2 regions of the Paenibacillus sp. LPE1-1-1.1 genome follow, and region 2 is predicted to be linked to the other one. Evidence: a T-box and tRNA genes for the amino acid it is inferred to sense, from the RefSeq annotation. Region 2 holds a T-box; the other holds one or more tRNA genes.
What was found. A T-box is a leader RNA that pairs with one kind of tRNA and senses whether it is charged. The one in region 2 lies ahead of leuS (leucine--tRNA ligase), so its partner is inferred to be a tRNA-Leu.

Region 1: it has a tRNA-Leu gene. The T-box ahead of leuS (leucine--tRNA ligase) is inferred to sense a tRNA for this amino acid. The anticodon was not compared.

Annotation. Positions count from the first base shown of each region.
Region 1 is NZ_JBEGHY010000001.1:632,647-648,802, forward strand. It holds gene MRBLPE1_RS03050 (YqzE family protein) at 1-126, opposite strand, end outside; gene MRBLPE1_RS03055 (N-acetylmuramoyl-L-alanine amidase family protein) at 263-964, shown strand; gene MRBLPE1_RS03060 (divergent polysaccharide deacetylase family protein) at 929-1,720, opposite strand; gene MRBLPE1_RS03065 (Rrf2 family transcriptional regulator) at 1,940-2,374, opposite strand; gene MRBLPE1_RS03070 (xanthine phosphoribosyltransferase) at 2,460-3,059, opposite strand; tRNA gene MRBLPE1_RS03075 (tRNA-Leu) at 3,142-3,225, shown strand; gene MRBLPE1_RS03080 (SIMPL domain-containing protein) at 3,975-4,655, opposite strand; gene MRBLPE1_RS03085 (CapA family protein) at 4,756-5,736, shown strand; gene MRBLPE1_RS03090 (hypothetical protein) at 5,881-6,105, opposite strand; gene MRBLPE1_RS03095 (hypothetical protein) at 6,242-6,562, opposite strand; gene MRBLPE1_RS03100 (xanthine phosphoribosyltransferase) at 6,645-7,214, opposite strand; gene MRBLPE1_RS03105 (hypothetical protein) at 7,487-8,197, shown strand; gene MRBLPE1_RS03110 (ArsB/NhaD family transporter) at 8,203-9,546, opposite strand; gene MRBLPE1_RS03115 (hypothetical protein) at 9,610-10,650, shown strand; gene MRBLPE1_RS03120 (AAA family ATPase) at 10,674-13,964, opposite strand; gene MRBLPE1_RS03125 (metallophosphoesterase family protein) at 14,012-15,298, opposite strand; gene MRBLPE1_RS03130 (glycosyltransferase family 4 protein) at 15,331-16,156, opposite strand, start outside.
Region 2 is NZ_JBEGHY010000023.1:1,057,181-1,073,336, forward strand. It holds gene MRBLPE1_RS21725 (DNA internalization-related competence protein ComEC/Rec2) at 264-2,855, opposite strand; gene MRBLPE1_RS21730 (deoxycytidylate deaminase) at 2,970-3,500, opposite strand; gene MRBLPE1_RS21735 (homocysteine synthase) at 3,559-4,854, opposite strand; gene MRBLPE1_RS21740 (ComEA family DNA-binding protein) at 4,942-5,526, opposite strand; gene comER (late competence protein ComER) at 5,723-6,562, shown strand; gene leuS (leucine--tRNA ligase) at 6,603-9,041, opposite strand; T-box leader at 9,124-9,369, opposite strand; gene MRBLPE1_RS21755 (hypothetical protein) at 9,435-9,758, opposite strand; gene MRBLPE1_RS21760 (CynX/NimT family MFS transporter) at 9,905-11,137, opposite strand; gene MRBLPE1_RS21765 (GNAT family N-acetyltransferase) at 11,195-12,400, opposite strand; gene MRBLPE1_RS21770 (hypothetical protein) at 12,556-12,858, opposite strand; gene MRBLPE1_RS21775 (YwbE family protein) at 12,921-13,115, opposite strand; gene MRBLPE1_RS21780 (DEAD/DEAH box helicase) at 13,244-15,067, shown strand; gene MRBLPE1_RS21785 (YjcZ family sporulation protein) at 15,346-15,438, shown strand; gene MRBLPE1_RS21790 (Cof-type HAD-IIB family hydrolase) at 15,497-16,156, opposite strand, start outside.

The DNA of each region.
Region 1 (16,156 bases), on a different contig from region 2:
CGTCAGCCAAGGCTCTCTCCGCGCTTTGGCTGACGTTCTTGATTGTTTTCTCTCTTCCCTCGGTGTTTCCATATAAGTCACGAATTTCTCCGTCACGAACTTCACGTACTCATCGCCTTTTGCCATTTGAATGCTCCCCCTCAGCTCCGTATGAAATGATAAATTCAGTTTGCCCTGCAGCGATCGAATGTAAACATGCATGAGTTATCCATCAAAAAGACAATCTAACCGTATGTCAAAGTGATCTGGAGGAGTTACTTGCATGTTCCGTAAAATAATTATGAGCTTTCTCGCATTATGGCTCGCTGCGGTAAGCCAACCGATCAGCGCTTTTGCATGGCCTTTAATTCCTGCAGGCTCCAAGCAGGATTGGGCGCTGCCGACTACCGTCGTCATTATTGACGCCGGTCACGGTGGCATTGACGGAGGGGCTTCGGCAGCCGAAATTTTGGAGAAAGACATTAATTTAGCAGTAGCCCGGAAGCTGTATTTTATATTACGAAGCCAAAACATCCCCGCTGTGCTAAACCGCACGGGTGATTATGCTTTGAGCGATGATAACCGCTGGCATATTACACGCTCCAGGCATCGCAAGGATTTGTCGCAGCGGCGGCAGCTTACCCAGGAAATTGACAGTGAACTGCTCGTAAGCCTGCATGTGAATTGGTCGAAAAAAAGCTCGGAGAAAGGCCCACTCGTGCTGCATCAGAATAGCGGAGAAAGCTCCTTGCTTGCATTTTGCATTCAAGATGCGCTGAACCGACAGCAAAATACGTCCTTCCTCCCGAGAGAAGGAAAGCCGTTTTATTTGCTCAAACGCATTGAGGAGCCTGCCGTCATCGTCGAAATGGGTTTTATCAGCAGCGAACATGACCGTACGATGCTGACTGACTCCAAGCGCCAAATGGAGGTTGCCGAGGCGATTGCATCAGGAATTAGGCAGTATAAGTGGATCATTCACTAACCCGCCGCTAATTAAGTCGGTCAGCTTAACAAAGCGTACGTTTGGCTGCATGACGGGTATGGATTGCTGGAGGACCGATGCCGTGAACTTCCCTGGCGGTCCGACATGTCCGATCGTAATGCAGCTCTCGTGCGACTCAAGATGCTTGCGAAGAACGCTGATTTGCTTTGAGATATGCTGTACGGTATACACATCATCCAGGAACACATCGTTGGAAACAATCGGAACGCCGAGCTCCGCTGCGATTTTTGGCACTACCGTCTTATAGGTTGTTCGGCTATCGAGAAAAAAGAGTCCCCGTTCCTTGCATACGCCAAGCACGATGCGCATCATCCTCTCGTCGGCTGTCACCTTCGAGCCCATATGATTATTCATGCCGATGGCATGAGGCACATCATCTATGGCTGCCTCAACCCGTTTCCGCACCTCTTCATCGCTGAGATCTGTCGTTAAGGCGCCTGGACCCAGCCATCTCTTAAGCCCCTTTTTCGGCTCCATTGGCATATGAACAATGACATCATGCCCATGTTTATGCGCTTCCTCTGCGTCTTGCTTAGTCGTCGGCATAAACGGCATAATCGCTGCCGTAATTTTAATCGGAAGCTTCATCATTTCCGCTGTTCCGTTCATGCCATTTCCGAAATCATCAATAACCACAGCGACCGTTCGCCGTTCTTCGTTGACTCCCGCGGCAGGTACTCGGATTGCCGCATTTTCCGCAGAAACTGCATAAGTGCCCGGATCTCCAACCGCCATTATTATGCCAATAAATACAACAGCAGCCGTTCTCCTTAAGGGGAAGCATCTCTTATTATATATAGCCAATCTTGATCTTCCTTCTAATTCGTTACGCTGTCTGCTCATTGCCGCACACGCCTCTCATCTTTTAGGATTAGTGTTTGTGTACAAGCTGGAAAATATGCTGAAACTTACAGCGTATAAAAAAAGAAGCCTTTGCGGGGCCTCTAGGTCTAATCATTTTAATCCATTCGTCTTGCTTAGGACATCCTGTGTAATTTGCTCAAGCGTGATGCTCGCCAGCTGGTTTTCCATCGCCTTCTGCGCTTCATTAAAGGCGGTTTCAAGAGAAGATTGAATATGGCGGCCAACCGTACATGCCGGATTCGGTTTCTCATGAATGGCAAAAAGCTCATCTGACCCATTGTTGTGCACAGCATTATAGATATCAAAAAGCGTAATCTCGCCTGCCGGCCTTGTTATAACGGCACCCGCTATGCCTGCGCTTGTTGCTACAAGACCCGCTTTATTCAATGAACCTATAATTCTCCGAATGACGACAGGATTAGTATTCACGCTGCCAGCGATAATGTCTGATGTCAATCTTGCTGCCTTACTCGTCTCGAGTAACGTCATAATATGAACCGCTACCGCAAACCTATTGCTAGTCAACGCAATCACCGCCTGTCTTGATTTCCCTTTTCCGTTACGTCCATCATGTAAGCATTATAGTTACATGCTGTTGGAATTGTCAATCTCAGTTGCTGCTGTCTGCGCCGGACAAATCCGGGGAAAAAGTTACTTTTCCGCCTGTTAATGAGGCAACTCTTGCCAAAGAATGGACATCATACCCAAGCTCGATCAGCTTATTCCTTCCTGGCTGGAAAGCCTTCTCGATTACGATACCGATACCAGCGACGGAAGCACCCGCTTGCTCTGCAATACGAGCTAATCCTAACGCCGCATCGCCATTTGCGAGAAAGTCATCGATAATCAACACACGGTCCTTCGCTTCCAAAAACTTGCGCGACACCGTGACCTCACTCTCTTCCTGCTTCGTGAAGGAGTATATTTTTTCCGTGTACAAATCATCCTTAAGCGTTAAAGACTTACGCTTTCGCGCGAATAGGAGAGGCACATTCATTTCCAGCGCGGTCATGACTGCAGGCGCGATCCCCGACGATTCCAGCGTGATCACCTTCGTGATCCCTTTTCCTTCAAAGAACGCGGCAAAGGCTTGGCCCATGCTGTACATTAGCTGCGGATCAACTTGATGATTTAGAAAGGAATCTACCTTCAGGACCTGTTCATTTAATACAATGCCTTCCTCTAAAATCTTTTGTTCTAATTGCTTCACAGCAGCTTCCTCCATTTTTCTAAAATAATATTGACAATTCCATCTTCATTATGATAAGATGCTTTTTGTTGAAACAAGTTATGCGGTCGTGGCGGAATTGGCAGACGCGCTAGATTCAGGTTCTAGTGGTGTAACAGCCGTGGAGGTTCGAGTCCTCTCGACCGCATCTACACTCAAATTCAAAACCCTTGATAATCAAGGGTTTTTTCTTTTTTTAGTCACCAATTCAGCCAACTCTTTACTCCTATCGAACGTGTTTCGTGTGTATGGAAATATTATCTTATAAAGTTCTTCATGTAAAGATACTCTCCTTATTAACAAAACACTACTGCCTAACACTGTGGACGTTTAATACTTTATATTTAGGCATAGTTTATCCCCCTCCCTCATTCACCGATTCTTATTCGAGTAATTACATAAACAATCTTTCAATACTCCTCAACCATTTCGGCTGATAGCAGCTGCTTGTAGGACCGCCTTGATAACCTTCGTCATTAAAACCTTGTTTTTTAAAATGTTCGATTCTTTTTTTAGGCACATCCGTTTCAGATAATACAGAATCATTTATATAAAACAAATCACAGGTGACACATTTCAGATATTCGGTCGTGATCCCGCTCCCGAAGCTTGTTTCAAACCAATTTAATTCATTACGGCAATGAGGACAAAAAATGGCATACTTCCTTTGCAGCAATCGAATGAGGAATCTCATTTAAACATTTTAAATCTATTAAGATTGAAACTCAGGACTGCAAAATTCCCTAACATGAGTACACCATCCTTTTTCATACAGAATCGACGTTAGCTTCCATTCTCTTCAGCACCTTAATAGTACCCTATATTGAATATGTATCCTTTAGAATAGCGCAGCTAATCAAAAGAAAAAGCACCCCTTGGAGAGTGCTTTTACAGATCCTAATGCGAACCTGGCAAAATAGCATATACGGCTCGAACAGAAGCATTCACCGTTAACCCCCCCGGCTCGATCGGCGTAACCGCGCTGCCGGCGAATGCCGCTGCTTTAAACATCGGGACAGGCCCTCCTGGAAGCGGCAGCTGTTGAACTTCTAGCGGTACATTGGCTGCCATGACACCGAGCGTATTCGCAATCGTCAGCGCCCTTTGCGCAGCGTCACGCACAGCCAGCGATAAAGCTTGATGCTCGTAAATATCAGGTCTGGCAGTTGTCAGCCTGATGCTGGATACGTGGTTGGCGCCGCTGCCGACGGCCGTATCCACGACAGTCCCTGTCTGATCGACTTGATCAACCGTCACCTGAATCAGGTTGGTTACTTGATAGCCTCGGAATATTTGTTTTCCATCAACAAAATCATACATCGTGTCAATACGGTACTCCTGCGTCTGCAGCTTGTCGCGCGGGATGCCCAGCCTCAGCAACGATCCAATGACTGCTGTCATGATATTGGCATTTTCAGCTTGAATCGGACGCAAATCTGTTCCTTCCGTTACAGCTCCGAGCACAACGATTGCTTGATCGGCAGGCGCTGCTGCCGATCCTTCCCCGATTACCTCAATGGTTGAAGCTTTCCTTGGCGAATGACTATTGCCCCCGTGATTCATCATGTATTCGTTCATGGCACAACTCCTTATTAGTTTTATCAGCCTTAGGCTTATACCGCGCGCACCTGCCATCGGCTCGAATAAAGTATTACAGTCTTACAGAAAGAGGTGAAAGATGACTACGATTACGATTGGAGCAGTCGGAGATTTGCTCATGAAAAATCGGATTATCGACTCCGCTAGAATATCCAAAAAAAATCAATATTCGTTCGGTCCGATTTTTGCCGGAGTTGCACGCCAACTAAAAAATAACGATTTATTGATCGGCAATTTGGAGACGACCTTCTCCGGAACGCCTTGGTTCGGCAGCAATCCGAATCGACTCGGCCGATACGAACGGCGCAGCAAACGCACCGGCTATCCGATGTTCAACTGCCCCGATGAGCTTGCATCGACGCTCAAGCATACCGGCTTCGATGTCATGACGACAGCCAATAACCATTGCGCCGACGGAGGCGAATACGGCATCAAGCGCACGTTGAATGTCCTTGACCGTCACGGCCTTAAGCATACCGGCACCGCTCGCTCGTTAAACGAGGCTAAACGCTTATTGATTATGCGCGTCAAAGGCATCGATATCGGTATTCTATCCTATACGTACGGAACGAATAGAATGCCTGTTGCAAAATCCTATCAGGTTAACCGGCTTCATTCCAAAAAAATAGCAGCCGACATTAACCGTATCAAAAAGAAATGCGATTTTGTTATCGTCTGTCTCCATTTTGGCCGGGAGTTCCACCTCAAGCAGAACAAAGCGCAGAAGCGAGTCGTCGATCTTTGCTTCAGAAACGGCGCTAACGCTATTTTGGGCGCTCACCCACATGTCTTGCAGCCCGTCGTAACAAGAAAGGTGAAGGACAAATATGGTGTAACCAAAACGAGAGTTGCCGCTTATTCGTTAGGCAATTTCCTTTCACCGAAGCTTTTTAATAATATAGAGACCATTCGCGCGATGATCCTGAAGCTGACGATAACGAAAAACAGCAAAGGATCAACTGACATCAAGCGTGTTAGCCGCATCCGTACAGTGACCAAGTATTCAAAACCCGGCGGTAAACCAACCTATAGGCTCGTTCCCGTAACTCGCCGCCGCTAGCGGACAGCCGTTTGCCAAGCTGCGTTTGCTATCCTGCAAATAAACGATCCGACGGTCAGCATCATATCGAAACAAAGAGCCTTTGATCCCAACGGGACAAAGGCTCTTTGCTATTTGCTGCGATAAAAAATGATCATCCAGGCTCTATGTAGCATCCTCAAAAGGATTCGCGCGCTCCTCCGCTACCGGCTGGTAGCTGTGGGCGCGGCTGAGTTTTACGACGCGGCGGCTGGGACGCCGTATAACAACCGAGGTATCATCCCAAGCAACGACGATGCCGTGAACATCGTTAGCTTCCATTGCATCTCTTACTACTCTTATCGTTTCGCCGCTGACACGGAATTTGTCCAGCTGCTCTTCGCTTACCATGATTAATTCCTCCTGTTTCTGCGTTAAAGCTCCCATTGTATGGAAAAACCTCAATGGATGCTCGCGCATAACATTGAGGCTGTTTTGAATATATAAGTGATCGTTCGTTTGAAGTTTGAAACTATCTAACGTTCAGCTAACCTGCATGCTCTTTTGCATCATTGGTTTCATACCATTCATCCAAAACTCGCGATGACATCACGCGTTTGCCGATATATTCGCTCTGACGGTCAGTGAACTGATCCCGCCATTCAATAGACAATTCGTCGCACAGCTTTACAATCGTCAGCAGCTCTGACCATGCCACATAACGTTTGTACCAAAAAAACTGCGGATGCTCAATCATATAAGGATACAAATCATCAAATTCCGTATGTTTACAGTCTAGTGCACGCTCAAAATGGACCTTGGCGTCACTTAACTTCGTATACATAAACTCTGCAGACATTTCCCCCATAACTTGTGCCTCCCCTCGATCACTACTATATCATTATAAGCGATATTGCCGAATGGGAAAAGAGCATTTGTACTGGAACATTCTACTCAAATTTTATTTCACCGTTATCTAGAGATGAAATACGAACGAGCGGTTCCACACGAATCCCTTGCTCCCTCAATGTTCTGCCACCGGCTTGGAATGACTTCTCCACGACGACGCCAAGCCCGATTAAAGCTGCTCCCGAACGCTGTATAATCTTGATTAGTCCGCGTGCGGCATCGCCATTCGCAATAATGTCGTCAATAAAGAGTACCCTGTCTTCAGCCGTTAGAAACTGTTTGGACACCATAATATCGGTTACCATACCTTTTGTAAAAGAAGGCACGCGTTCGATATAGGCATCCGGATCAGCGATGAGCGTCTTCTTCCGACGTGCGAATACGAGCGGTACTCCCAGCGTATATGCTGTAGCGTATGCCGCCGGAATTCCGGAGGATTCCACCGTAATCACCTTTGTGATATGTTCCTCAGCGAAGCGTCTCGCGAATTCTTGTCCCATTTCCATTGTCAATTCAGGGTCGACCTGGTGGTTGATCAAAGCATCCATCCGCAGCACGTTGCTCGACAATACGGACGATTCTGCTAAAATGCGTTTTTTTAAGCTCTCCATCTTTCATTACCTCCACCAAAATCCTTTTTGATAACGTACCATAGGTCAGGCAAAAAGTGCAACCCTAGGGAAGCCTTCAAACCGAAACCTTAATATTACTTAGTATTTCAAAGGTAAAATTTCAAATCCTCGGAAAAAAAGAGCAACTTTTCCCAATTGCTAGCGTCTAATAGTTTAGTAACTTTTCATATCTAAAGCCTATGTCCAGTATGTGCATTTATAAATAAAAGCTCCATTACCGATTAATATTATATAAGAAAGGAGTCCAATTTATGAATACCTCTCGCAAAGATCCGACAAAAGCTGCTATGGTTGCGGCTGCTTCTGCGCTGGTCATTTTGCTCGCCGGCTGCCAAACCGCATCGCCGAAAGAACCTTCTAATACGGTAGTCGCTGCGTCTCCTCAACCCGATCGTGACGATACGCCCGACAGCCCTCAGAAAACGTATTCGGAGACGGCAGACAATGAGCTGCAGAAAATAGAACCGCATTTGAACCGGGCGGATACGTCAAGCGACACAAGCGCCGAAACCTCGACGTTACGTCAAGAGAATGATACGAAAGCACAAGTAAAAACGCAAAGCGAGGATGCCGAATGGGCCGCCGACAACCCTTCGCTCTATGGCATTGCCATCGGTGACCATGATTCCGAAGTTTCAAAGCTACATGGCAAGCCGTTAGACAGCTACAAGCTTGAGGAAGAAACCGAGCCGATTACCGTGCTTGAATACGACGGCTTCGCAGTTGGTATCAATGCCTACAAACACGTGCAGTATATTGAGGTCTACGGCAAAGAAATTTCAGCGGGATTAAGCGGTCTCCAAATCGGCGATAAAACCGAAGCAGCGCTGCTTGCGCTGGGAAAGCCAGAGAAACAAACAGCCTATATGCTCACTTTTAAAGCAAAAGACGCGCTGCTCAAGCTTGATTTGGATCCAACCCACAATCTGATCGTGTCCATTAAGCTTCTCGCGCTAAACTAATTAAGTTATGACCAATCCAGCAGCCACAAACCAAACAATGCAAGCAGCAAAATAGGAAAGGTTAGCAATAGGCCGTATTTCGTATATTCGCGCCAGCTGACCGTTATGCCTCCCTGCCGCACAAGCTGAATCCATAACAAAGTGGCTAGCGAACCGATCGGTGTCAGCTTTGCTCCTACGGAAGTCCCCAGCAAACTTGCATACGGCAAATAATCCGGCCCGTTAACCTGCTCGATTGCCAGTGAAGAAATAAGAACGGCCGGCAAATTGTTAATCGCGGCTGCAAGCAATGAAAACAATAATCCGGAACCAAAAATGCCGATGAGGTCATTTTTCTCCGCTGCCGGCGCTATGACCTCCGGAAACCACGCGGTTGCTCCCTGTACATGCAAGCTGTATACGATTAAATTCATTGATAAAGCAAATACGATAATGAGCCAAGGCGCTCGCAAAACCGTTTCTTTAAACGGCGCGCGGCCTGCCGCTGCTGAAGCCGCCCACTGAATCGCCGCGCAGCCAAGCGCAATAAACGCTAACGGAATGCCAACCCTCTCCGAGCCTAAATACCCGATCATCATCAATAAAATGATGAGCCACGATAAATAAAATAACCGTTTATCTGAAATAGCCGAAGCTGGTATCGGAAAGAGTTCCGGCGCCAGTGCTCTTTTCTCTTCCCGAACGATGGGCTGCCAGAAGAAAGCTACCGTTACGGTAAGCGTGGCGACAATGGCAATGATTCCGGGCAAGAGCATGCGCGAGGCGTATTCGCCAAATGAAATATCGAAGAAATCCGCCGTTAAAATATTGGTCAAATTACTCATCATTAACGGGGCGCTCGCGGTATCTGCCATAAAGCCTATTCCGAGCAAAAATAGCAATCTTCCGCTGCGTGAAAGCTTAAGCAATGCGGTTACTTCGAGAACAATGGGAACCATAATAAGAATGGTGCCGTCATTATTAAAAAAAACGGTAATAAGCGCTGCCATCAGCGACAAGCCTATGAAGAGCAGCAGCTGCCGATGATGGAACCGGTGAACGATATGCAGGGCAGCCCAGCGAAAAAAACCATTATAATCAAGCAATGAAGTAAATAACATGATACCGATAAGCGAAAACGTCGCGTTCCAGACAAAACCCCATATGTACGCCGCATCCTCCGGTTTTAAAAGCTGCGCAGTAAATAATATAAGCGCTCCTGCCAATGCGATAAAGGCTTCATTTATGCCCTTCGGCTTGATCAAAATGAAGGCTAACGCGGCAGCAAATACAATAATGGCAATGAACATCTCACGAATCGAACTCCTGACTTCAATACTCAAAAATCCTAAAATTTTGAAAAATGTCATGCCTGTCCCCGCTTGGACATACCTTCTTAATATAAGAGGTCATCGAACGGAGGACGGTAGACGATGTGGAAACGTACAGGAAAGGTGCTGCAAATTGCTTCGACCTACATGGGCACAATCGTAGGAGCAGGCTTTGCCACCGGTCAAGAAATATTACAGTTCTTTACCCGTTTCGGGTATTGGGGCACAATTACAATTGCATTGTCTACGGTTTTATTCATTTGGCTGGGCACAAAAATGATGCTTATTGCAAGCCAAATTAGGGCAAAATCGTATGAAGACTTAAATAAGGCGTTGTTTGGCGACAAATACGGACGACTTATCAGCCACTTTATGCTCGTCGTGCTCCTTGGCGTAACGGCCGTTATGCTCGCAGGCGCCGGCACGATTTTTTATGAGCATTGGAACATTTCGTATCAGTCGGGCCTGTTAATTACGATTGCCGCCTGTTACTTCTTACTGCGAAAAGGGATGAACGCGATCCTTACCGTTAATGCGATTGTCGTGCCCGTCATGCTTCTTTTCACGGTGCTCATCATGATCGATACTTTCCAAACGCCGGGCGCAGACAAATTCATTACCTTGGTCAGCGATCATTCCATATGGGCAGCATGGGCCTCTCCGTTCCTCTATACGGCCTTTAATCTCTCCATGTCCCAAGCCGTGCTTGTTCCGCTCGGAGCGGAAATTAACGACCGCAAAGTCATCATCGCCGGCTCGTGGGTCGGGGGCATCGGGATCGGCTTCATGCTGCTGGCCGGTCATATTGCATTATCGGTACATATGCCTGGAATCCAACAGTTTGCGATTCCGATGGGCGGCATTGCAAGGCAGCTGGGACCAAGCGTGCAGTTTATTTATATTTTCATTATTTTCGCGGAGATCTTCACGACGCTCATCGCGGATATATACGGGCTGACCCTTCAGCTTCATGAACGTTTGAAATGGGCGCGCAGCCTGATCGTCCTGCTTATTCTCGCCATCTGTTACGTAGCCAGCCAAATCGGCTTCGGCATGCTGCTCTCCACGCTGTATCCGTTGTTTGGCTTAATCAGCTTCGGCTGGCTCATTTTGATCATCCGCAAGCGTGTATCCGCTAATTAATGAGCGAAACATAATTAGCAGGATCAGATCTGCACCAGCAAAGCGCCTTCGCAATTTTCCAGCATCGCGTCCCGGACATGCTCATGACAGGTCATTACAATCATTTGCCGGTCACGGGACAGCTCGGCAAGCAAGCCCGTTACGGCTTCTAACCGTCCTCGGTCGAAATTGACGAATACGTCATCCAGCATCATGGGCAGCTTAGCACCTCTTGATGCTTCCTCGGCGAGCGCGAGCCGCATCGCCAGATAAACCTGCTCCGCCGTTCCCCTGCTCAACATACCGCTATCAACTAGGCGTCTCTCCGCGGATTCCAGCCTGATCCCCGGTTCGCCAGGCGTTGTCAGCACCCGAATGTATTTACCTTGCGTCAGCTTCGCGATAAAATGGGAAGCCTTGCGGAGAACGACCGGCTGGCGTTCCTCCTCGTAAATCCGTTTCGTCCGGCTGATCAGCGCCGCGCTGACCGAAAGCACCGCATAACGCTCCGCATCCTTTTCCAAGCCCGCAACCGTCATTTCTCTATCGGAGAGAAGTTTCTGGTGCTCGTCCTCTTTCCGAAGCAAATCCAGCGATTGCCGCAGCCTGCCCCTTTGCTCCAGAAGCTCCCGTTTCTTTTGCTCCAGTGCACTGATTTCCGTTTGCGTTTCGGACAGCTGCGATTGGAGCTCTTCTTCATTGAAAGTCCCGTACATCGTTTCAAGCGCGAAGACTCTCTCCGCAGACATGCCCGCAGTGAGCTCCAGCGTCAGCTTGGTCAGCTCAAGTTCAAGCTCCTGCAGGATACGGCGATGCTCGAGCGCTAGCTCATATTGCATTTCATTAACGAGTCCGGCTTCCTCAAGCTGCGATTCGATTTGCTTCGAGAGCTCCAGCAATTCCGACTCCGCCGCTTGTCTGGCTAAGAGCAGCTCATCGCGGCGCGCGAGAATTCCGCGCGCCTCCTGCTTTGCTGCTGCATGGCGCCGAATTTCGGCATGCAGCAGCCGCAAAGCGACAGCAGGGTCCGCTGCCAGCTGAACAGCCGCTTCCTCGAAATGCGAGCATAATGCGGCTGCTTGCTCTGCGAAAGCAGCCAACTGCTTCTCTGAGGCGGCCTGCCTCGCCGATAGGCGGTCATAGTGCTGCAGCCGCTGCAAGGCTTGCTCGGCAAGCTCGAACGCTTCAAGCGCAGCTGTCGGCGACATGCCCGCCGGCAGCGAGCGCGCAGCCAGCCAGCCGGCCCATTCCCGGGCGGCGGCTTGCCTTGTTTGCGCGGCAGCGGCGGCGGCCTCGCTGCGGCCCGCAGCATGCGCGCGCAGCCGCTCCAGGCGGCGGGCGAGCTCGCTGCTGCTTCCTTCGAGGCGCTCGCTGCTTTGCAGCGCCTCGAGCCGGGCTTCAACCGCGGCGCGCAGCTGCATGCGCGCCTGCTCGGCTGCCAGCAGATGCTCGGGCGAACTGTAATGCTTAGCGGCAAACAAGGCGGCGGCGGCCTCATGCGGTTTTTTCACCAGTGCCTCCAGCGATTGATGCACCTGCTTTTCCCGGCTATTTATGGCCAGCTGGCCTGCGTCGTTTGACGTCGGCGAGACTCCGTTTGCTCGTGCTCTCCCCCTGCCGCGCAGAGCTGCCCCCTTCGCCTTGGCAGCATGGCGTGCTGCGCCGCGGCTCCGAAGCATCGCCGCCGCGGCAAACACTAGCGCGGCGGCTGCAAGCGCCAGCGCAGCGATCCCCGCTTCGCCGGATGCACCGGCCAGCGCGGCAGCCCCAAGCGCCAGCGCGGCTCCGCCCGCTCCTGCCGCCGCAGCCCACAGCAGGCCGGCTCCGCCGAGGCCTGCTGCTGCCGAGCCGCTGCCATCCGCCCCGCTATCGCTCCCGTCTGCAGCAGCTCCGGCAGAGCGCACCCGCTCGAGCTCCCACTCGCGGAGTGCGCCGTCCAGGGCGTTCCACGCCCCCTTCAGCGCATCGCGCGCATGAGGCAGCACCTCGAACCCGGTGCCGGCTCCTTCCTGCTCGCGCCGCTGCGCGTCAAGCAGCGCGGCTGACCTCGCTTCCTCGTAAGCCATGGACGCTTCCTGCTCCTGCTGCTTCAGCGTCTCCAGTTCAGCTGCGAACCGCTCCTCTGTCCGCGTATAATCAAGCTCCAGCTGCTTTGCATTTCTTACGTAATCGCGGTCGGCTACCGTCACATGAAGCTCCCTGAGCTGCCGCTCCGTCCATTCGGGCGCTATGCTGCTGACGAGTCTCGCAATCATCTCGTCATGCTCGCGAAGCTCTGCCTCTAGCGTGAAGCTGTCCTGCTTCAGCAGGCGCATGCTCTCCGAAGCTTGAAGAAGAGCCTCGGTTTCCTCGCCCATGCGGATAAGCTGCTCGTCATAGCTGATCGACTCCAGCTGGAGCTCAAGCAGCATTGCCTTCTGCCTGAGCTTCTCGCATTCCTCGCGGCCTGCGGCTCTTCTCCGAAGCAGCTCCTCCCAGCTTTTCTCCGCATGGGCAGGGAGGGAAGCGGCATAGGCGAAGTTTTCCCGTTCAATGAGGAGCTGCTGCTTGCGAATCCACAGCGGCCTCGCCGAAACGGCTTTGTTCAGCAGCAAATGGCCTGCTTCTTTTGCCGGAAGCTCCAGCTCCAGAAGGCGCAGCGCCTCATCCACGCTAGTCGTTTGCTGCGTCAGCGCATTGTACGAGACGATCGCATCCTGCCGCTTTCGCAGCTCGGCATCCAGCTGCTCGAGCGTTTTGAGCTGCTGATTCATTTGTTGGTTCGCTCCGCGCGGCTTAAATAGCTGCTCCATTTCCTGCAGTATCCGCTTCTCCGCCGCTGCGATCGTTTTACCGTTATCCCAGCCAGCCTGGTACAAATAACGTCCCAGCTCATCGCCGGACAACGCGCCAACCTCCTGCAGCTCCGTAAGCGAAATGGCGAACAATTGCCGGTACAGCTTCTCGCTCACGCCTCCGAGAAAGGCGCGCTCCCATTCTGTCTGGGAGAGCACCGCGCCTTCCTGCAGCAGCCCTTCTGGGTTTGATGAGGCATCCAATCCGCGCAGCTTGACTTTCCCTGCGCCGTCAACGGCATATCGGTCAACGATGTAAGTCTCATCCGCCGCATTGCGGAAAACCAATCGGCCTCCGTGCTTGCCTCCGTTTATCGGCTCCTGCCGTTCCTGCGCCTGTCCGCGTTTGGCAAAGCCGAACAGCATTGAGCGTATAAACCCGAACATCGTGCTTTTGCCCGCTTCGTTCGGTCCGTACACGATAATGACCGATGCATCAAGCGGGACCTGCCTGCCGTAAAGCTGTCCGAATCCGTCAATTTCAGCCTTCAAAAGCTTCATGCTTCACGTCATCTCCTAAAGGTTTTCATAGAAACCGGCATTCCGGATCATTCGTCCCCGTCGCTGCTGTGGATCATGCCGAGCGTCAGCTCGCGCGCCTGCTCCAGCCAATGCTCCGGCAGCTCGTCCAAACGGCTTCGCAGGAGCCTTCCCAGCTTCGCATGGCCGGTAACCGGTCCGACCGCCGTTTTCGCGAAATCCCGCCACTGCTGCCGGTCTTGCGCCAGCTCTGAGCTGACGCGGTAAAGCTCCCCAGCAAAGCTGTCCTCCAACGCGAGCTCCTCCCAGTTCAGTTCAGCCCCGGTATTCGCTTCCATGCCGAACACATAGATCCATGCTTCGTCCTCGGTCATGCTTCTTGCCTCCTGCAGCTGTTCAAGCAGCGTCCGAACGACCCCCGGGTCCGAAAGCTTCTTATGCAGCGGCCCCCGGCCGTTCAAGATAAAGCGCAGCATAACCATCCGGCCTTCCGAATCCGCCAGAGCCCGCTCCAGCTCGGCATCGAGCAGCCGAAGCAGTTCCTGCTCGGAGCTGACGCCGGCGATCGGGAAGTTGCACTCAAACCATCGGACCTTATCCAGAGGCAAAAAAGTCATTTCAATCGCTTTGGCTGCCGTGACATCAACCAAATAACAGCCCTTTGCTCCCGTTTCGCGCGGATTTCTTCCCTGCGCGTTGCCGGCGTATACCACATGAGGATACTCATGCAGCACCCTGCGATGATGGATGTGGCCAAGCGCCCAATAATCAAAACCTTTGCCGCCGGTCAGCTCGTCCAGCGCGCAAGGCGCATATGGATCATGCGTACCGTCGCCGTCCACGTTGCCGTGCAGCATAGCGATATGGAACGGTGCTTCGGCTTGGATTTGATAAGCTGCAGCCATATTCTCGGACACGGCTCGCCTTCCGTAGGATCGTCCGTAAACAAAGGCAGCCAGCTCACCGCTTTTGCGGTAAGCCGGCCGGTATTCCATCTGTTCTGCGCCGAATATATAGACGTTAGGAGGCAGCGCTAATTTTGCCCGCGTACCGTTCAGAGGGTCGTGATTGCCATGAATGACATAAACCGCGATGCCGTTCTCCGCCAGCTTCTCCCATTCCCGAACGAGCATTAGCTGAGCTCTAAGCGAGCGATCGGCCTCATCGAACAAATCGCCGGCTAATACGATAAAATCGACCTCTTCGCTTATCGCGGCTTGCGTAAGCCTTCTAAGCGCGTCGAAGGTTGATTCTGTTAAAGCCTCCCGAACGGGCCCAGGCGCTTTGGCAAGCCCGCGAAAGGGGCTATCCAAATGTAAATCTGCTGCATGTATGAATCGAAACGGTACTGACATCCGCTAACCACCTATTCCGATAGAATGAGCCGCTATTCCGGCTTCATGCCGATATAAACTTTTTTCAGCTGAGCGATGACGCGTTGAAGGGAATATACCTTTTTCGCCTTTTCCGATCCGGCTCTTGCAAGATGGTAACGGTAGGAAGGATCGGTTACGACCTTCTCGAGCGCATCAGCCAGCGCTTCCGGATCCTCAGGAGGAACCAGCAAACCGTTCACCCCGTCCTCGATTTGCTCGGCTATCCCGCCGACATTGGTGCCCACCAGAGCAAGCCAGCAAAGAGCCGCTTCCGCAAACACCGAACCAAATGCCTCCGCTCGCGAAGGCAGGACGAACACGTCAAAAAACGGCATGAATTCTTCCGGGTGCAGCATGTAGCCGTAAAAGATAATGTCGTCATACAGATCGAGCTCCACCGCCAACGCTTCAAGCTCCTCGCGAATGGGTCCGTCCCCGATGATATGTAGAACAAACGGATGCCCTTTCTGCTTCAAAGCCGCGCATGCATGCAGCAGCACATCGAGCCCTTTGGCAGGAACGAGCCTGCACACCGTAATCAGCTGCGTTACCGCATTTTCATGGGAAATTGGCTTGAATCTTTTTTCGTCAAAGCCGTTTGGTATGACCTTAATCCGCTCGGGCTGCTTGATATGGGGAGCGATGTATGTACGAAACGATTCGGATACCGTAAGCAAATGATCCGCTTTCGCCTCCAATTCTCCGTAAAGGCTCATCAAAAATTGATGCTCCGGCCCGCCTTCCTTGATTTTCCCGTTCAAAATAAGCTCGCGCTCATAGCTGGAATGGATGGTTACGGCCAGCGGCGTGTCCGGAAACAGCTGCTTCATGACGAGC
Region 2 (16,156 bases):
GAACAAGCTCTCTATTATTTTTCTGGAATAAAATAACAAAAAATATCAATTCTCGCTAATCGGGAGTTCCGAAATGAACTCCACATTAAAGGATACCAAATTTCCAGTACCTCGTATATAGAAAGCGAATGAATACGGTGGAATGCGCTGCTCCGTCAATCTGGCAATAATAAAGGACGGCCAGCGGACGTTGTTCTGTAATATCCATAAATGTATACCTGCAGCAACCGTATGCGCAAGCTCTCGAATTCTTCCAATTCTTATTATTCTTTTATATATGAGAGCAAAGCTTGATCCGTCACCGTAAAACGAACCTCGCCGTCGACGTCCGTCCGCCAAATCTCTGTACCCTGTTTGGCTAACCTTGACAAAACATCAGGATTCGGATGTCCGTAGCTATTCGTTGCGCCGACGGAAGCGACGGCCCCGCTTGGCTTCCAGTAAGCCAACCAAGCCTCGCTGGTTGAAAACCTGCTGCCGTGATGCGCGACCTTCATGACCGATACGGGTTTCCGCTCGGAGGAAAGCAATGGGCTCTTATTTTGCTCATTGCGAATGATCGCTTTTTCCGTTTCCGAATTTATGTCTCCCGAGAACAGAAAGGTCGATTGATAGAGCTGCACGGTCATGACTACGCTCTTTTCATTTTGTTCCTCTAGCGCGGCGACCTTTTCCGGTGAGGCGCCGTCAGCCAAAGGCCATATGATGCTGATCTCGGTATTTTTGTCCGGCTGATGCATCATGCCTGCCCTGACGCTGTACAATGGTATACGCAAAGAGACTGCCTGCTTCAAAAGCTGTTGCGCGTCATCGGATTCCTTCACCGTGCCATTCCACCATATGCTGCGAACGGGTATCGTATCCAGCACCGCTTTTAAGCCGCGGATATGATCACTGTCCAGATGCGAAATGACGAGAATATCGATTTCCTGCACGCCTCGTTTCATGAGAAGCGGGACAAGCACCTTCCGCCCGACCTCGAACGGATCGCTGCGCTCTCTCCACTCCTCGCCAGGCTTCCGGTAGGTGAGCGTGCCTCCCCCGTCGATCAAGATATGCTTGCCTCCAGGCGTCCGGATATGTATGGCATCCCCTTGCCCGACGTCAATAAAGCTTACGGATGCTTGTTTATTGAATAAATCAGGCTTATAGACGTAGAAGAGCATCGCCGACAGGAGGATCAGAAGCGCAAAGATGCAAGTGCTTAGCTTTTTATTGCCCGCCTGTGCGAATTCGTAGGTTGTTATGATTCCAAGCGGCTGCGTCTGCTCCAAATCTAAAGCTGCTTCGAGATAGCGCGCTGTTCGGCGGTCCGTCCAGAGATTAACCAACCGAAATAACGCTCCAAGAATAGTAAGCCAAGCAGCAACCCACCAGATCGGCGGCGTAGCCCATATCGTTCGCAGCGAATCCACCCGGGACAGGTGATCGACAAGCGCAAAGGTCCAGTCATTTGCATAATGCGAGGCAAAGGCAAGCAGCTTTCCGCCAGCCTCCCACGGTATGGCAAGCAAAAGGGCAACGGCCCCAAGCGGCATCACGACAAAACTAATGAAGGGAACGAGCACAAAATTCGCAAGCATAGATAACATATGAAACTGATTGAAATAATAGATCGTGACTGGAAAAGACACAAGCTGGGCAACAAGCGTAACCGCGAACAAATCCAGCAGCGAGCCGCCCTTTCTCCACTTCGGCATCGCTTTCCGTACGGGCTGAACGCCTATAACCAAACCAATCGTCACGATAAACGAGAGCTGGAAGCTTACGTTTTCAATAAAGAAAGGATCGTAAGCCAGCATAAGAACAGCTGCAGCCGCAAGAAGATGCATGCCGTCCTTCAGCTTCCCAAGGCGTGCGGCAAGCAAGCCCAAAACCGCCATTAAACCCGCGCGGATGACGGAGGGCGAGGCCCCTGCCAAGAGCACGTACAGCGGAACCGAAACCATCAGCAGCAGCAGAATACGCTCGCGGCTCATCCGCGCAAAGCGAAGCAAGCCTCCAAGCGCGTATAGAAATACCGCGACATGGAGACCGGATATGGCCAATATATGCGTAAGTCCCAGCCGCGAAAATTGCTGGAATTGTTCGGGGTCGAGGTCCTCGCGAATTCCGAGGACGAGCCCCTTCATGTACCCGGACTGCGCAGACGGGTAGAGCTTATCCATCCGCGCGCCTAGGCAGGCGCGCGCGTTATCGACGCGGCCGAGCAGCGCGGCCGCGGTCCATTGGGGGCCCGCCGCCGCTTCGACGGCGGCGGTGCCCTGCACCTTTAGCAGCCAGTGGATCCTCTGGCTGCTCAGGTAGCGGCGGTAATCGAATCCGCCGCTATTGGATGCGCCGGCCGGCCGCGTCAGCTCGCCGGCCAAGCGCACGCGGTCGCCGCGCTGCCACGCCGCGGCGATGGCCTGCTCCGGCTGCACGGCGAGCCGGACATGCACAACCAACCGCTCGCGCAACTCTCGCGAGGCGGCTTCACCCTCCACGTGGATGCGGTCCGCCGCCACGCGAAACATCACGCGGTCGCCGTCGATCTCCACCGCCGACATGATCGTGCCGACCGCTTCCGCCGCATACGCCGCTCGCGGCCCATCCGCCTCGGCGGCGGCGAGCAGCGCCGGCAGCTCGGTCACGTTGCGGGCATCCGCCCACAACCGCTGCCCTGCGGCAAGGCTTACTGCAAGCGCGCAGGCTCCCGCGAGCTGCCAACTCGCCAGCCGGCACAGCACGGCTGCCGTCCCGAGCAGCGCAGCCGCGCCCGCCGCAAGCAAAACGCCGCGGCTGCTGAAACCCGCAGCCGCGGCGCTCCCCCCTACAAAGCAAATCGCAAACCAAATCAAAGGACGTCGATTCATCCCCAGCTCCCCTTCTTTCACTTTTCTGTCTGCAAAAAAAAAGAACCTCCGACGCATCCAAAGATGCATTCGAAGGTTCCTCCTCCACTGTGTATGAAATTGTTACTGCTAATGCTAAGACGTTACTACCATATGCGCCTGGGCCGGCGGGTCGAATTGCTCCAAACAACGGAAGACGATGCCTTTCTGTTTCATGAGATGGATCACCTTTTCGCTGTCCTTCGGGTAGCTGCGATGATAAACGATTTCGATCACGCCGCTGTTCGCCAGCATGTTCGCGCAAGTCCAGCAGGGCTGATCGGTTACGTAAACGGTAGAGCCCTCGCGGTCGGCACGGTCCGTGAACAGCAGCAGGTTTTGCTCCGCATGGATCGTACGGATGCAGCGCTGCTTCTTAAAAGGCTGTTCCTTGCCGTCGACCAACTTCATCTCGACCTCCTCCGAAATCATGCAACCTGCCTCAAGACAATCCTGCACGCCCATCGGCGCTCCGTTATAAGCGGTTCCGAGCAGCTTTTTCCCTTGGACGAGAACGGCTCCGACATGCCTGCGCGGACAACGCGAGCGCGTCGAAACCATATAGGCGATATCCATAAAATAAGTGTCCCAGTCTTTGCGGACGGCATCTTGCGTTTGGGTATTCATCAATCTAACTTCCTTTCTCATGCTGTTTCTGATGCTCTAGCTGCATCGATCGATTTGATTAGCCTTGTTGGCTGGCCGCTAAGGCTTGGCTGAGATCCGCCAAGATATCTTCAATTCCTTCTGTACCGATGGATAGGCGAATCATTCCCGGAGAAACGCCCGCACTCGTTTGCTGCTCCTCCGACAACTGCAGATGCGTCGTGCTTGCCGGATGGATGATAAGCGACTTAGAATCGCCGACATTTGCAAGATGAGAGAACAATTCAACCGAGTTGATCACTTTTTTACCGGCTTCAATGCCGCCTTTAATTCCGAAAGTCATAATGGCCCCCTTGCCCTTCGGCAAATATTTTCGGGCAAGGTCATAAGAAGGGTGGCTTGCAAGCCCTGGGTAATTCACCCATTCGACCGCTTCATGGGCTTCCAAAAACTCAGCTACCTTCTGCGCATTGGAGCTGTGGCGTTCCATCCGCAGATGAAGCGTTTCAAGGCCCTGGAGTAACAAGAAGGAATTGAAAGGCGAGATTGCGGCCCCCATGTCGCGAAGCAATTGCACGCGGGCTTTGATAATGTAGGCAATCGGTCCAACCGCATCCGTATATACAACGCCGTTGTAGCTTGGATCCGGTTCGGTCAAGCCCGGGAACTTCCCGCTTGCTTTCCAGTCGAACTTCCCGCCGTCTACAATGATACCGCCGATTGATGTGCCGTGTCCGCCGATAAACTTGGTTGCCGAATGGACAACGATATCCGCGCCATGCTCGATAGGTCTGCAGAGGTAAGGGCTTGGGAATGTATTATCCACGATAAACGGGATTCCGTTCTCGTGCGCGATCGCGGCGACGGCTTGAATATCGATCACGTCGCCCTTCGGATTCCCGATGGTTTCCGCGTAAACGGCTTTCGTGCGCTCGTTAATCGCGGCGCGGAAATTTTCCGGATTGGACGGGTCTACGAATCTAACCGTAATGCCCAGCTTCGCAAGCGAAATCGAAAATAAATTGTAGGTGCCTCCGTACAAGCTGGTCGCGGATACGATTTCATCGCCCGCACCGGCAATATTCAGTATGGCGTATGTAATAGCCGATTGGCCAGAAGCAACCGCAAGGGCTGCCGGAGCGCCCTCCAGCTCCGCTACGCGTTTCTCAAAAACATCCGAGGTCGGGTTCATGATTCTAGAGTAGATATTGCCGAATTCCTGCAGCGCGAATAAATTTGCGGCATGATCCGTATCTCTGAATCCGTAAGATGTCGTCTGGTATATAGGCACCGCGCGCGACAACGTAGTTGGATCAATTTGCTGACCTCCGTGGACGGATAGCGTATCAAGAGAAAGCTTGCGTTGTTCTGACATTTTCTCGACTCCTTCTACTTTATGAATGTTTGATAAAATAATGGCAAGCGCTGGATTATTCGCCCGCTTCCTTCCATTCTCTCACAATTATGGACGGGCTACAATGCCATCTTGCATGGCTTGCAGCAATTTTTCGCCAATTCCCTTGACCCGCAGCAGATCGTCTACCGAAGCATATTTACCATTTTTATCTCTATCTTCAATAATAGCCTGCGCTTTTGCAGGGCCTATTCCCTTCAATGCGTCAAGCTCCGCCGCCGTCGCGCGATTGATGTCGAGCTTGCCTGTTTCATTCGCTTCCGATTCTGCTTCGGGGTCTATAGCATCTGAGGGGATCGCTTCAGCGCCTGCCGTATCCGCTTCTAAAACGGCCTCTTTTTCCGGCTGCGCTGGTTTTTGGGTCGGCGTTTCGGAATGGCCAACCCTGTCAGATTTATCGTCTGCGCCAGACGTTGATTTCAATATATTCGCTTGACGCCCGACGGTCCCTTCCTCTGACTCCTCCAGTGCTGATATCGCTTCTTCTACAGCCTCGTTTAAAGGTGCCCAGTTTCCGGTATCGCTGCGCTTTGGCTCAAAAAAAGCCGCAGCAAGCAGAACAACCGCCGTAACGATAAAGAGAGAAGCAGCTAAGAGCTGTTTGTTAGATAAGCGCTTTTCAGCTGATTTCATTTCAATTGACCCTCCCCATGCAATCGACAATTTATTTGGAAACCGGTGACATATAAAACAAGTCTTTATGAATAAGGTAAGAGAGCAACCGAAAAGATTTAAATGATTGATTTTGACTCGGGATTTGCTGCGCTTGGCCTAGTTTCAATCGCTCTTAGCTGGTCATGCACGCGCCAAACCTATAGGAGGGTTCAGCATGAATGTCGGATTTATCGGGACGGGCACGATGGGAAGCCTGCTTATTGAAGCACTGATAGCATCAGGTGCATTATCGCCAACACAAATTGCCGTAAGCAACCGCACCTTTGCAAAAGCGCAAGCTTTGGCCAACCGGTATTCCGGCATGAAAGCCGAGTTTACGAATGCTGCGGCTGCCTGCGGCTGCGATATTGTTTTTTTGTGCGTCAAGCCTTTGGAATTCAAAAAAGCGGTGGATGATATTAAACCCGTCATAAGACCGAATCAAATCGTCGTCTCCATTACTAGTCCCGTGCTCATCTCCCATCTGGAAGGCGAGCTGGATTGCAAAATCGCGAAAGTGATTCCAAGCATTACGAATCATGTTTGGAGCGGAGCATCGCTGTGCATCTATGGCCAATCGGTTGATGAAGACGATAAAACGCTGCTGGAGGATTTGTTATCCCATATCAGCCAGCCGCTTCGAATAGATGAAAGCTTCACAAGAATCGTCTCCGATTTATCGAGCTGCGGGCCCGCGTTCATTTCCTTTCTGCTTGAACAATTTGTTGACGCGGCCGTCGAGGAAACAGGCATCGGACGCGAAGAAGCGCTGCGCGTAGCAAGCGCAATGCTCTTGGGCACGGGTTTGCTGTTGACCGAAGGAGGCATGACGCCAGCGGAGGTTCAGGAAAGAGTTGCCGTCCCCGGTGGAATAACGGCCAAAGCGCTTAACATGCTCCGCCGAGAGACCGATGGTGTGTTTAACCAGTTGATCCGCACAACCCATGATAAGTTCAAAGAAGATTTAGCCAAGGTTTCGAGCGCCTTTATAGGCGAAGAGGTGAACGGTCAATAGCTGTTCTTCAGCTAAATCCCGTTCACCTCTTCAATTTGCATTAATTTGCAACGATGTTCACTAGCTTGCCTTTAACCGCAATCACCTTGCGGATCGTTTTACCGGCAATCAGCTCTTGTACTTTTTCAAGTTCCTTCGCCAAGCTTTCCATTTCGGCAACGTCCATGTCTGCCGCGATGGAAACGCGGTCCGCGATTTTTCCATTCACTTGAACGACGATCTCTACCTCTTGATCGACGGTCCAAGCCTCATCGAAGGTCGGGAACGCAGCGTACGTAAGCGAATCCGTGCGCCCAAGCTTTTCCCAGAGCTCTTCCGCAATATGCGGGGCAATTGGCGAAAGCAATTGAACGAATTGCTCCATTGCAGCTTTCGGCAGCACTTCTGTTTTGTAGGCTTCATTGACAAAAATCATCAGCTGGCTGATTACGGTATTGAAGCGCAAAGCCTCATAATCCTCCGTAATTTTCTTAATGGAACGATGCCACGTACGCTTGAAAGCATCGCTTGTATCGCCGTCTCCGATTTTGGCGTTAAGGCTGCCGTCCTCGTTGACGAACAAACGCCATACGCGGCTGAGGAAACGATAGGTTCCTTCGACTCCGTTTGTGTTCCATGGCTTCGTCGCTTCAAGCGGACCCATAAACATTTCGTACATACGCAAAGTGTCTGCCCCGAACTCATTTACGATATCGTCCGGATTTATGACATTACCGCGCGACTTGGACATTTTCTCGTTGTTGTTGCCAAGAATCATCCCTTGGTTAACCAGCTTATGGAACGGCTCTTTCGTATCAACCACGCCGATATCATAGAGCACCTTATGCCAGAAACGGGCATAGAGAAGATGCAGCACGGCATGCTCGGCTCCGCCGATGTACAAGTCAACAGGAAGCCATTCCTTCTGTTTCTCTGGCGAACAAAGCTGTTCATTGTTCTTCGGATCTATAAAACGCAAATAGTACCAGCAGCTTCCAGCCCATTGCGGCATCGTATTCGTCTCGCGGCGAGCCTTCATGCCGGTCTCGGGGTCAATCGTGTTTACCCAATCCGTAACCACTGCAAGCGGGGATTCACCCGTGCCTGATGGTTTAATCGCATCGACATCAGGCAGCAAGAGCGGCAGCTGGTCCTCCGGAACGGTCTTCATCGTGCCGTCTTCCAAGTGGATAATCGGAATCGGCTCGCCCCAATAGCGTTGACGGCTGAACAGCCAATCGCGCAGGCGATACGTAATTTTGCCTTTGCCTTTACCTGACGCATCCAAATGCTCGATCATTTTGGCGATCGCTTCCTCATTCGTCAAACCGTCCAGGAAATCGGAATTGATATGTTTGCCGTCTCCGGCGTAAGCTTCCTTCGCGATGTCGCCGCCTTGCACGACTTCTACGATCGGCAGATCAAATTGCTTTGCGAACTCCCAGTCACGCGCATCGTGGCCCGGCACCGCCATAATCGCGCCTGTGCCGTAACCGGCTAATACGTAATCCGCAATCCAGATCGGCGTTTTTACGCCGTTTACCGGATTAATGGCATAAGCGCCGGTGAACACGCCTGATTTGTCCTTCGCCAAATCCGTCCGCTCCAGGTCGCTTTTGCGCGCAGCAGCCTCTTGATAAGCTTCAACCGCCGCTTTTTGCCCCTCGGAAACGATCTTCGCAACCAACTCATGCTCCGGCGCCAATACGCAGTAGGTTGCCCCGAACAAAGTATCCGGACGAGTGGTGAACACCACCAATGAAGAGTCATGTCCGTCAATCTCGAACGTAACCTCCGCACCCTTCGATTTTCCGATCCAGTTCCGCTGCATATCCTTAATGCTCTCTGACCAGTCCAGTTCTTCCAAATCATCCAATAGACGATCGGCGTATTCGGTAATTTTCAAGATCCATTGGCGCATCGGTTTGCGGACAACCGGGTGGTTTCCGCGCTCGCTGAGGCCGTTAATGACCTCTTCGTTAGCAAGAACCGTTCCGAGCGCCTCGCACCAGTTAACGGATACCTCCGCCACGTAAGCTAGGCCGCGGTTATACAATTGAATGAAAATCCATTGCGTCCATTTGTAGTATTCCGGATCCGTCGTGCTGATCTCGCGGTCCCAATCGTAGGAGAACCCGAGCGATTTGATTTGCCTGCGGAAATTATCGATATTTTTGAACGTGATGTCGCGCGGATGCTGGCCGGTATCAAGCGCATGCTGCTCTGCCGGCAAGCCGAATGCATCCCAGCCCATCGGATGAAGCACGTTGTAGCCCTTCATTCTCTTGTAGCGGGACACGATATCCGTAGCCGTATAGCCCTCCGGATGGCCGACATGCAAACCTGCGCCTGACGGGTAAGGAAACATATCCAACGCGTAAAACTTCGGCTTCCCTGCGTCCTCCGTCGTTTGGAATGTCTTGTTCTTATCCCAGAATTGCTGCCATTTCGGTTCGACAACAAGCGGATTATAGCCGTGAAATTGCTGTTCTTGACTCATTTGATGATATCCTCCTAAGTAAATGTGCTGTATGCCGCCAGCTGCATAAAAAACATAAAACCTCCCGCCCCTAGCGATAATCGCTAGGGACGAGAGGTTGTTCTCCCGTGGTACCACCCTAGTTAGCGGCAGGCATGCTTTGCCTTACGCTCACTTGTCGCCCTTATCGCAGGCCAAACGGTGCTCTTCTCCATACGATAAGCCTATCGCAGGATCATTCGCACAGCTCCAAGGCGAGCTTCATTTCGCAGCAGGTCCGGCTTCCACCCTAAACGCCGGCTCTCTAAGCCTTGCCATCGAAATTACTGTTCCTCTTCAACGCTCCATATGCATAAAATTGGTTAGTTTCGATTATAAAGATCAAGCGGTTCGGTGTCAAGAGATCCGTCCCCGCTAGATGCGCGATGCTCCGCCCTGGCGGCCCATCGTCACGATTCTTACGAGAAGCGCGAGCAGCAGGCTGTGTATGGCAATTCCAACGAGCGCATTGCCAAATCCCGAAATAACGATGAGCAGCCAGAGTGCAAACGGCGGAAGCTGAATTAAAAACAACAAGCCCAGGCCGATAGACCATTTGCTCCAAAACCGTACCGCATTTTGCTCGGATCCGCTCTCCGTTTCCATGAAGGCATAGCTAAACCCCAAACCGTTCAAGTATAAAATGCCTGTGATAATCGATAATGTTCCTACGAGCACAATCAGCCCTTTTTTCCCCATTCGGCTTCATCCCTCTCAAGTCAGCTTAGTTTCCCCTACTTTGAAAGAACATGAATTCCGCTGGGAAAGCGTCGGAATAGTCGGGGCATCCTCCTATACGAATGCTATCCAAATATTGTTGCGCTTAACCTTCATTTGATTTGCTTTTATTCCCATATCTCGGAGGGCAAATATTTATTTGCGCCTGCGCCCCAGCCAATTATGCCAAAAATCACGGTGACGACCGCCAGCATCGCCAGTGAAACAATCCAATTATGGGTTCGGTCATGAATAAAACCGAATAACAGAGGTCCGGCAGCGGCAAGCAAATAGCCAATGGACTGCGCCAAGCCTGACAGCTGCGCCGATTGCTCCGTACTGCGTGTCCGAAGCACGAAGAACATAACGGCCAGGCTAAAGCCTGATCCCCCTGCTATTCCAAGCAAGATCATGCAAACCGGAATCAGCGCAGAGCTTCCTATTAACAAACCTAGATATCCAATCAACAGAAGCGCTGCCGTTAATACGGCAAGCCCGCGTTGACTGGCTTGCTTTCCCGCGATCACCGGAATGATAAAGGTCGCAGGCAAGCTTACGAACTGAAGCAGCGACAGCATCCAGCCTGCATCGGCATGACTCATGCCTCGATCAAATAAGATTTCAGGCAGCCATGAAATATTGACATAAAAACAAAACGATTGCAGACCCATAAACAAAGTGACCTGCCATACCAAAGCAGAGCCCAGCATGCTTGGCCTTTTCACTCTGTCCCCTGTTTTTTTCAAATGCCTAATTCGGGTGATCGGACGCGTTTGCGGCAGCCACGATGCAGTCGCAATGAGCGCAATCAACGACCAGAAAGCGAGCATCCCTTGCCAACCGAAGCCAAGCTGCTCCGCGATCGGAATGCTGAAACCCGAGGCTAGCGCTGCCCCTAAATTCATAACGACCGAATATAAACCCGTCATCATGCCGACAGAGGTTGGAAAATCCCGTTTGATCAAGCTCGGCAGCAGGACATTTGCCGCCGCAATCGCCATGCCAAGCAGTACGGTTCCTGCAAACAAAGCCGCTGCGAATGGAAGCGAGCGGATGACGATCGCGCCCGTCAGGATAACCATGGCAAGAAATAAGGTGTTTTCCATGCTGATTCGCTGCGCGAAGCGCGGAGCCAGCGGAGAAACGAGCGCGAAAGCGAGCAGCGGCAGCGTCGTCAGCAGTCCGGTCATGGCGCTCGATAACCCGAAAGAAGATTGAATATCCGAGACGATCGGCCCTACGGCCGTAATGGAGGCCCGCAAATTAGCGGCGATCAGCAGGATGCCAAGCAGAAGCAGCCACGAGCCTGTTAAAGCAACCGGCCGCGCGGACGCCGCGGATGTCCCTTTTCCGTTATTCATTTTCACTAAATAATCCTTCTTTCTCATGCTGTTCATTCTATGTTGTTAAGCTTCCATTTAACGGCCTATAACATTCGATACGCGATACCAGTATTCATACTTTGCGGAGTAGCCGATCTTGTCATACAGGGCATTTGCCGGTTTATTATTTTTGACGACAAGCAAATACCCCTCCGCCGCCCCCTGTTCCTTCCCCCATTGCAGCAAATGCAATACAAGTTGCTCGCCAAAGCCCCTATTCCGTTTACCTGAATCCGTAATAATATCGTAAAGCCCCACCCAGCCATCCTCGATGACTGCATATCCGCATGCAACCGGTATGCCGTTTTCATGCAGGGTCGCGAAGCATTTTTGCAGCGGCGATTGCAAAAGCATTTTACGGGTAGCGGTCCGGTGCTCGTCTGTTAATCCGCTAAAAATCGATTGGGCATCCAGCCAGCTTTCTGAGAGCTCGTTCTCGAGCCATACATCCGCAAAACTAGGCGTTTGGACGTCGCTTAAGTGTATGGTCTTTACGATTGTCTCATCGACCAGCTCATAACCGCGCGAGGCCAGCTCCTCGTCAAGCCCTGCAGGTTGGCTGAACGGCGTGATTTTAAAAACCGTACGAAGGTTTTGACCCGCATACCGTTCCTCGCATTCGCGAATTTTAGCGTCCAGCTCTAAGGTATGTCCGTACAGCGGATTAACCGAGTTGGATCGCTTGGTATATCCCTCCGCAAAACGCAGCAGCCACCCGTCATATACGACCGTTTGCAGAGCCGGCCAACCATTCAAGCTCATTTCCTCGATCCTTAAATGCAAAAGCCGTTTTATCGGCAGGATATGATGCTGGTCATGCCAAATAAAATCCTTTAAATACTGCGGCGTCTGGAACGGATGCCCGTCCGCGTCCTCATAAGCGCCTTCGTATCGCTCGACCGAAAACCGGCCTATCGCGAGAATGATCCGTTCACGGCTATGTATCGCTTGAGCTGTCAGTTCTATCCTCGAGGTGTTCTTTCCGTAGTCTTTCGCCATTTCATTAAACTCATCATAGTCCAGATGTTTAACGGTGAGCGGCAGGCCCGCTTCCGCTTTTGCGATCGCCTCTTCGTAAAAATAATCGTCCCACCGCTTTATATGGGCGACAACCTCGCGTACCGACCATTTCCCTGAGGCGACGCTCTGATTCCAAAAGCGATCATCATATTTACCCAGATCGGCTGCAAAAGCCATCCATTCCCCGAAGCTTTGCAGAAGCTGCTCTTTTTCAGTAGCCATTCTTGTTCCCTCTCTCTTTAAGGAAGTAAACGCATTTTTGCTTTCCTTTCATCATAATAGATGCTTCGTTTACGGGCGAGAGGATTTTTCGAACGAACAACAAGAAAAAAGCTGCTCTATGAGCAGCCGGCAATATCTATAATCCGCGCGTTTGCCTACTGCAAGCCGAAGCGTTCAAGCTGCTCCAGCTGGCTCGACCGCCGCAATACCTCGCCCTGCTTCGGGCCATGCAAGTCGAAATGGGGATACTCGGATCGGGCATGGATATAACGGGGGTTGAGTCCGTTATCCAGACACCAGCGCGAGAGTTTCTCCATATCGGAGCAGCCAACCTTTGTCACGGTCCGCATGTTCGGAAACCTGGGGTCTAGCCAATAATGCGTAAGAAATGCAATTTCTCCGCGCGCAACTGCCGCCTTCCAGTCATCCATCTCTTTTCTTTTTATGCCGAATGCCATCTTACACGCTCCTTAACGCTTAGAATTACAAGGCTCGTCATATAGGACCGCTCAAAGAATCATTACGCAAAAATGTTTTTGACTCTGCCTACCTGGCCATCGGCGAGCCTTACTTTGATACCGTGGGGATGCTTGGGAGCATTCGTGAGAATATCTTTTACGACGCCCCGTGTAAGCTTGCCGGTGCGTTGGTCCTGTTTTAATACGATATCTACCTGCAGGCCCGGCCTTATTGCCGAGCGCTCTGTTCCATTCATCATTACCATTCCTCTGCTGCTCATAATATTGGCTTCTAGCATAGCATATGCAAAGTAAAGATGCACAATATAAGGACAGCTGTTATACTTAACATCAAACGATGTTTACGAAAAGAGGAAATGTATTAATGTCTAACGCATTTAATGCTTTGGGTATCATTCCCAAGCTTAGCGAACTGCTTCACCATGATGGTATTACCGAACCGACTCCGGTTCAAAAGCAAGCAATCCCTCTCCTGCTAAATGGACAGGACGTCATTGCGCAAGCGCAAACGGGCACCGGCAAAACGATTGCTTTTGCGCTGCCTATTTTGCAACGAATTAACATAGAAAAAGAACAAGTACAGGCCCTCATTCTAACGCCGACTAGGGAGCTTGCCATACAAATAACGAGCGAGCTCAAAAAACTCGTTCCTGCTGTGGGCGTTAGCGTGCTCGCCGCTTACGGCGGTCAAGATGTCGATGCTCAAATCCGCAAGCTGCAGCGTTCCCCGCATATCGTAGTCGCTACGCCGGGCCGCCTGATCGATCATATGAAGCGCGAAACGGTCAGCTTGGGCAAGCTGCAAATGCTTGTTCTCGATGAAGCCGACCAAATGCTTCACATGGGATTCCTGCCCGATGTGGAGAGCATCATTTCGCAAACGCCGAAAGCGCGCCAAACGATGCTGTTCTCCGCGACGATGCCTGATGCCATTCGTAAGCTGGCAGCGGATTACATGAAAACGCCTGTGGATATCCGCGTTCGGAGCACGAACGTGACACTGGACAGCATTACGCAGATCGTCTACGAGACGACGGACCGAAGCAAGCAGCAAACGCTTGTTCATTTGCTGGAGCGCCATCAGCCGTATCTAGCGGTTATTTTTTGCCGGACGAAGGTTCGCGCCAAGAAATTGAATAAAGAGCTCCAAGAAATCGGCATTGAATCGGATGAGCTGCACGGCGATTTGACGCAAGCCAAGCGCGAGCAGGTCATGAAGCGCTTTAGAGACGCCCGCTTGCAGGTACTAGTTGCGACTGACGTTGCGGCTCGCGGACTCGATGTGGAAGGCGTCACGCATGTGTATAACTACGACGTTCCGCAGGACGGCGAGCTTTATATCCATCGCATCGGCAGAACCGGCCGCGCCGGTCAGGAAGGTGCCGCGATTACGCTCGCAACGCCTTATGACAAAAACCACCTTCTGCTCATCGAGCAGAGCATTAACGCCAAGCTTACGCGTCGGGCCATTGACAGCGAAGGCAATGAAACTTCCATCCGGGCGCAATCCGGCGGCGATCGTCCTGAGAAAAGCCGGGGAGCAGCCGGCAGGACCGGAACCCGCAGCGCAAGCGGCAAGCCTGCAGAAGGCGGCCGTCGCGGACGGGACCGCTCCGGTCAATCCGATCGCAATGCCAAGCCAGGCGGACGCAGAGGCCAGCGCGAGAGCTTCCGTCCTGCTGCATCCGGCAAACGCACTGGAAGAACAGCTGATGTACGGGGTGAGGTTGCCGAAACGGCCGGTGTCACTTCCGGTTGGTCCGCTCGCCGCGGGGAACGCTTCGATAATGACGGCGCGGCGCGCGGCGACGATCGCACAAGCACCCGCAGCAGCGCGCCACGCGGCGGCGAACGATCTGCAAATCGCGGCGGCGCAGCTCGCGGCGGCGAACGCTCCGAAAGCCGCGGCGGCGTAAACCGCAGCAGCGGCTTTGGAAGCCCGCGCGGCGCTGAGCACGCTGCCGGACGTGCTCCTTCGACGGTCGACAGCCCGTGGGAAGCCGCTCGCAATGATGCCAAAGCAAGCAATAACCGCGGCGCTGTCCGCGGCAATGCCCAAGCTGGCGGCCGCGGAGGCCAACGCGGCAACTCTTCAGCAGGCGGTCGCAGCAGTGCCCCTTCCAGCGGACGCAGCAGTACGCGTGGCGGAAGTTCCTCCAACAAGCCGCGCGGCGGGCGCAATCGTTAACTCTTAATAAAAGTGGTTCTGGTAGAATGTTAATCATTCTGCCGGAACCACTTTTTTTTGATGCAAGACATTTCCCCCTCCCTAACATTTGGCGGAACGGCAGCCGTCACGGTCTTCTGCTCAAATTAACGGAGTAAATGCCTAATATTCGGTAAACCGAGACAAACGTCCAATCGATACGGGACATTTTTCATATACTGCAGTATACCGAACGATGGGAGATTAAGTTCGATCCGAATCGCCCGGGGGCCGGAAATTTTATATTAGGGGGAATTGGCATGTCCGGTGTACATGGAGGTTTTACGTCAGTAGGCGTAATTTTGGTATTGTTCATTCTTCTGGTAATCATATCTAGATCCGTTCTTATCTAAATCCGCGTGAAACCATACTAAAAACCGTCTGAGCGTATGCCCAGACGGTTTTTTGCGGTTAACGCCAGGCGTATTCTCGCAGCGCCTTGGCGACGCCGTCCTCGCTGTTCGAATAAGCGACCGCATTTGCAGCCCGCTTAACCTCTTCCGGAGAATTGCCCATCGCAATGCCCATACCTGCAAATTGCAGCATGGTTATATCGTTATAATAATTGCCGATCGCCAAAATGCGGCTGCGTTCGATGCCTCTGATTTCCGCAAGCTGCTGCAGCGCCCTTCCCTTATTGGCTTCCAAATGGTGAACATCGATAAAATAGTCACCGCTGCGTATGGAATGAAGCTGCTTGGGCCACCCCGCCCATTCAGCCTGTACGATATCCATCTTTTCTTTGCTTCCAAACACCGTGAATTTCACAAGCCCGTTTGGCAATCCGAGCCGAAAATCTTGAACTAAAGGCTTGGCTTGATAATGTCCATACATAACCTCTGCTTCAGGAGTCATGCTCTCAACCATCATCTCAAACGCCGTGTTCAAATCAAAGTGAATGCCATTATCGCGGCAATAGCTTACGAAGCCGAGCAAATGCTCCGGAATCATTGCAAACTCATGTACGATGGAACGGTCGTTCGAATTAATGGTGGCTGCGCCATTATGCGTAATTACGGTACCGCTAAGCCCAAGCTCCTTGAGTATGGGAAGCGCACCAGATGGTCCCCT